One region of the Clostridium sp. RTP31139st1_H3_RTP31139_211217 genome, then DNA from elsewhere that is predicted to be linked to it. Evidence: riboswitches for the same ligand, from Rfam matches in the RefSeq annotation. Region 1 holds a riboswitch; the other holds the start of a gene.
What was found. A riboswitch is a leader RNA that binds a small molecule or an ion and turns the genes downstream of it on or off. The one in region 1 is predicted to bind lysine.
Positions count from the first base shown of each region.

Region 2: another riboswitch for lysine. It lies ahead of ABUA17_RS11275 (Na+/H+ antiporter NhaC family protein); the one in region 1 lies ahead of ABUA17_RS08715 (YfcC family protein).

Region 1 covers NZ_JBCOAB010000016.1:15,194-18,417, reverse strand. Annotated here, with positions in the region: gene chbG (chitin disaccharide deacetylase) at 1-177, shown strand, start outside; gene ABUA17_RS08725 (PTS sugar transporter subunit IIA) at 190-456, shown strand; gene ABUA17_RS08720 (GntR family transcriptional regulator) at 731-1,435, shown strand; lysine riboswitch at 1,609-1,784, shown strand; gene ABUA17_RS08715 (YfcC family protein) at 1,982-3,224, shown strand, end outside.
Region 2 covers NZ_JBCOAB010000025.1:2,875-6,098, forward strand. Annotated here, with positions in the region: gene ABUA17_RS11270 (aminopeptidase P family protein) at 1-956, shown strand, start outside; lysine riboswitch at 1,038-1,212, shown strand; gene ABUA17_RS11275 (Na+/H+ antiporter NhaC family protein) at 1,337-3,046, shown strand; gene ABUA17_RS11280 (FUSC family protein) at 3,176-3,224, opposite strand, start outside.

The DNA of each region.
Region 1 (3,224 bases):
AAAAAGCATGATGTAATAGATATCATGTGTCATCCAGCATTTGTAGATGAGTACTTAGTTAATTCAACATCTTATGCAATGCAAAGAATGAAAGAATATAGTATTTTAACATCAGAAAAAGTACAAGAATATTTAAGAAAAAATAACATAGAACTTACTAATTACAGTAAGCTTTAGGAGGATATAAATATGAACGAAGAATTAATGGAAATATCATTTGGTCTTATAGCTAATGCAGGAGAAGCTAAAGGATTAGCATATGATGCATTAAGCAAAGCTAAAGCTGGTAACTTTGAAGAAGCAAAAGAATTAATAAATAAATCAAAAGAAGAAATGCATAAAGCTCACGCATTCCAAACTAAGCTTATTACTGAAGAAGCTTCAGGAAATAGCGTAGAAGTAAATGTGTTATTAATTCATGCACAAGATCATTTAATGAATGCTATGAATTTTTAACAACTAGCTGAAGAATTTATAGAAGTTTATGAAAGATTAGTAAAGTTAGAAAATAAATAAGCGAACCATTTTTTATATTATATATCTTATACATTTTATACATTTAACGGTATGGCTTAAGAAAATATTTCTTAAAGTTATATCGTTAATTTTCTATAAATAAAAATAATATACAAAAATTTAGAGATGTAAATATGATATAATAGAATATATATACTATTATTATTTGTATATACATCTTATATTTATAGTAGTATACAAAGGAGTTTAAAGAATGGTTGAACCAATGTATGTTAAAATAGAAAAATATTTAAAAGAATTAATTGATTCTGGTGAAATAAAGCAAGGTGAATTATTACCATCAGAAAATAAATTATGTGAAAAATTTAATGTTACAAGAATGACAGTAAGATCAGCTTACAATAATTTAGTTAAAGAAGGCTATATAACAAGAAAAAGAGGTATAGGTAGCATTGTTTTAGCTAATAGAATTTCTGACAATATTAGCAATATTCAAAGTTATACTAAGGAAATGATTAATAAGGGGTATAGTGTAATAACTAAATTAATTAGTTTGTCTATAGTTGAAGCTGATAAGACTATAAAAGATAAATTAAATTTAGAATTGGGAGAAAATGTTTGGGAAGTTAAAAGAGTAAGGTATGCCGAGGGGTCGCCGGTTTCATATATGATAACTTATATGCCTGTAAAGATGTTCCCCAATTTAAAGAAAACTGATTGTGATTCGTTATATAAATATTTAGAGAAGTGTGGATATAAAATATCTACGGCACAACGTGTAGTTGAAGCATTAATATCAAGTGAAGAATTAATGGAACTACTAGAATTAGAATGTGAATCACCTATTCTTCATATAGAGCAAGTGGCAATATTAGAAGGTGGAGAAGTTTTTGAATATTCACATACATATCATTATGGATATAAATTGACATTAAATGCTGCTGTAGATAAGTATTGAAATTGGATATAAATACAAGAATATATATTAATTAATGTAAATATTAAATTAGGCTTATAAGTAGATTATATATGTAGTATTTTGAGGAATTAAGACGGAAAAGTTTATAATTATACAAAATTATCTTTACAATATACATAAAAAAATGTATATTATAAGTGACAAATAGATATGAAGTAGGTAGAGGTTGCGATATTTAATAGTATGTTTGCGGAGGTAAGCACAGTGATGTAAACAGAAAGGAAATTTCGCCGAAATGTATAGCTAATGCTTTGAGGCTATAACATTGGGGTTATGTAGAAGATACATAACACTGTCACAGTTCGCTTTGTGAGGAGCTATCACTAATATGGTTATATTTTTACAAAAGATAAGAGTTAAATTTTATTAGTTTTTGTTAGTAATATAGTCTTGAGTGATAAACTCAAGGCTTTTTTTGTTTTAATTAAACTGTGAAGAACTATCACTTATTAGCATGAAGCTTTTAAAAAGATATCTCCTTCAACTAGAATGTCACATAATAAATTCAGGGGGGATTTTAAACTAATGCAAAACGTAGTAGAAAACGAAAGAAAAGGTTTTTGGAAAAAATTTAGTAATGGAATAAAAGTTCCACATACATTAGTTATTATTTTTTCAATAATAATATTAATGGCAATAGCAACATATATAGTTCCAGGTGGAGCATATGAAAGAGTAGTTACAGAAGTAAATGGACAAAGTAGAACTGTAGTATTAAATGGTTCATTCCAATATGTTGAAAATGAAGCACAAGGATTATTTTCAGTAATGCAGGCACCGATAAGCGGATTAGAGCAATCAGCAGAAATTATAGCATTCTTATTTGTAGTTGGTGGGGCATTTAGTTTAATAACTAGAACAAAAGCAATAGATTCAGCTATTGCTAAAGTTGTTAATATTTTTAAAGGCAATGAATTATTAATAATTCCTATTATATTTACACTGTTTTCTCTTGGAGGAGCAACTTTTGGTATGACTGAAGAGGCTATACCATTTATAACAATTTTAGTTCCGTTAATGTTAGCACTTGGATTTGATAGTATATTAGCAGTAGGGATAAGTTACTTAGGATGTATCGTAGGGTTTGCAACAGCTATGCTTAATCCATTTACAGTAGGTATAGCACAATCAATAGCTGAAATTCCACTATTCTCAGGATTAGCATACCGTACTATTTTATGGGTTATAACAACCGCTGTAGGAGTTATATTCTTAATGATTTATGCAAGAAAAATTAAGAAAAATCCAGAATTTAGCCCAATGTATAAATTAGATGAAGAAAAACGTAAAAAATTAAGTCAAACTCAAAGTGAGGAAATTAAATTTACAGTTTCACATAAAATTATTATTGCATCTATCGGTGTTTGCTTAGCAGTTATTATATGGGGAGTTCTAAAAGCAGGATTCTGGATTCCAGAAATAGCAGCTGTATTCTTAATAACAGGAATATTTGCAGGAATAGTTGGTGGATTAAAAGCTGATGAAATGGCAGAAGCATTCATAGCAGGAGCTAAGGATATGATTGGAGCTGCTATGGTAATTGGATTTGCAAGAGCTATAGTTATAATTGCTGAAAATGCTCAAATTATAGATACAATATTATATGGTTTATCATCATTTATAGGTAAATTACCATCATTATTAGCTGCATGTGTAATGTTACCAGTTCAAATGTTTATAAACTTCTTTGTTATTTCAGGTTCAGGACAAGCGGCGTTAACTATGCCAATATTAGCACCACTTGGTGATTTACTTGAGATATCAAGAC
Region 2 (3,224 bases), on a different contig from region 1:
TAGATGAAGTTAAATTCAAGAGCCAGTTTGACGGAGACATCCATGGAATGATTACTATGAAGGAAGAAATAAATCTTTATTTAGATTTAGAAAGAATGAGTGCAAACAGAGAAGGAACTATTTCACATAGATTTGCCAATGAAATAACAACTAAGTATCCACAAGTTAGAATAAATAATGTTTATAGTAAAATTGGTGAATTAAGATTAAAAAAATCACAAGAAGAAGTAGATAAAATAAAAAAAGCTATTGAAATAACAAAAAGCGGAATTGAAAAATTAATGTCTGAAGCTCGTGTTGGAATGAAGGAATATGAATTAGAAGCATATTTTGATTTTAATTGTAAGGTTAAAGGTGCAACAGGGCTAGCTTTTACAACAATAGCTGCCGCAGGAGAAAATGCTACAACATTACATTATGTTGATAATAATTGTGAGCTTAAAGAAAATGATTTAATTCTTTTTGATTTAGGGGCTGAATATAATTGTTATAACGCAGATATATCAAGAACATTCCCTGTTAATGGTAAATTCACTGAAAGACAAAAAGAAGTTTATAATGCTGTTTTAAGGGTAAATGAAGAGATTATCAACTTAATTAAGCCAGGTATGAAATATAAGGATGTAAATGAAAAAGCTACAGAGCTAATTTCAGAAGAATGTATAAAGCTTGGATTAATTAAAGATAAAAGTGAAGTAAGAAAGTACTACTATCATAGTATAGGTCATAGTTTAGGTATGGATACACATGATATTGAAACTCCGCATAGAGATATTATTTTTGAGCCAGGAGTTGTATTTACTGTTGAACCAGGAATATATATCGCCGAAGAAGGAATAGGAATTAGAATTGAAGATGATATCCTTGTTACAGAAGATGGCGTTATTAATTTATCTAGTGATATTATAAAGACTGTGGAAGAGATTGAAAACTTTATGAGTAAAAATGGAAAATAATATGTATAAAAAGTTATAAAATGGTATTGCAAATGCAATAAATTGATTATATAATCAATTTATAAATAACAAAAGTGAATAAACTAGGGTAGAGGCGCGAAAGTTAATAGTATTATTGATGAGGAAAGCACTGTGATTCAATAAGAAAGGAGCAATCGCCGAAGCGTACAACTAATGCTTTAAGGTTGTATAGCTGGGAATACATAGAATATATGTATTACTGTCACAAAGTATTTTGTGGTGAGCTATCATTTAAGACTTGTAGTTTTATAATTTTTTAGTACATACAAGGCCTTGAGTGTTAACTCAAGGTCTTTTTTTATTGTTAGTTTGGGGTGCCCTTATTATTCGCTTTTATATAAAATAAGGGGGAAAAAGAAGTGAAAAGAAGTTACAAAGTATTATTACTTACAATGCTAGTATTTATTTTTTCAACGTCAGTTGTATTTGCAGCAGAAGTTGAACCGGCGGTGAATGCAAATAAGTTTGGGCTATGGACATTACTACCACCATTAGTTGCAATAATATTAGCTTTTATAACAAAAAATGTTGTTATTTCATTGTTTATAGGTATTTTATCAGGAAGCTTTTTAATTAGTTTGGCAGGACATAATGTATTTGGGGCATTTATACAAGCGTTCTTAGATTTTGTAAATAGGGCTTTGAATTCATTAGCAGATCCGTGGAATGCTGGGATAGTTCTTCAAGTGCTTGCAATTGGGGGAGTAATTAATTTAGTTGCAAAAATGGGAGGAGCAAAGGCTATAGCAGAGGCTTTAGCTAAAAAGGCTAAGACGGTAAAAAGTACACAAATGACAACTTGGCTTTTAGGTTTATGTGTTTTCTTTGATGATTATGCAAATTCACTAATAGTTGGACCAATAATGAGACCAGTAGCTGATAAAATGAAGATATCAAGAGAAAGATTGGCTTTTATTATAGATGCTACAGCAGCACCAGTGGCTGGGCTAGCTATTATTTCTACTTGGATTGGATTAGAAGTAAGTTTAATTGGTGAAGGATTTAGTTCAATAGGTGTAGAGGCAAGTGGTTTTGGAGTATTTCTTCAAACAATACCTTATAGATTCTATAACATATTGATATTGGCATTTATAGTGATAACGGCTTTAACTTTAAAAGAATTTGGGCCAATGAGAAAAGCTGAGATTGCGGCAAGAAACAGAGATAAGAATATTAAAGATGAGGTTGCAGTTGAAGCAACAGCTCAAATGGATGAATTAGAGCCAAAAGAAGGTGTTAAGCTTAGTATATGGAATGCAATTATTCCAATAGGAGCATTAATAATTTCTGCATTAGTAGCATTTTATTATAGTGGATATAGTGCAATAATTGGTGGAGATCCATCTGCAACTCAAGAAATTATGATTAATTCACCATTTTCATTTAAAGGCATAATGGAAGCATTTGCTGCTTCAGATGCTTCTGTAGCATTATTCCAATCAGCATTATTTGCTTCAATAGTTGCTATTTTAATGGGAGTTTGTAAGAAAATATTTACTTTAAGTGAAGCTATTGAAGTTTGGGTTGATGGAATGAAAGGGTTAATAATAACTGGAGTTATATTAATATTAGCTTGGTCATTAGGATCAGTAATTAAAGAACTTGGAACTGCATATTATTTAGTTGAAGTATTAAAAGGGGCAATACCAGCATTCTTATTACCAAGTTTAATATTTATTTTAGGGGCAGTAATTTCATTCTCTACAGGAACTGCATATGGAACAATGAGTATATTAATGCCACTTGCAATTCCATTAGCATATTCAATTAATCCAGATATGTCATTTGTAGTAGTTTGTACAAGTGCGGTATTAACAGGAGCTATCTTTGGCGATCACTGTTCACCAATATCAGATACAACAATACTTTCTTCAATGGGAGCTGGATGCAATCATATTGAACATGTTAAGACACAAATATGGTATTCGCTATTTGTTGCAGCAGTAACTATATTATTTGGATATATTCCATCGGGATTTGGAGTTCCAATATATATAGTATTGCCAATTTCATTAATAGCATTATATGTAGGAGTACAAATATTCGGTAAGAAGGTTGAAGAAGCTTAAGCAATAAGAAAAATAAATAAAGAGGGCTATATATTAGAAGGGTTATGCAGAAGCATAACCCTTTTTTGATAGTTTTAATCTATAATGTAGATACACTTATATTTAAATTTTTTTATTATAAAATTCCAATTATTTATGTGGTGGTGGTGTTATAAGTTTATTAACTAATATTGAAATT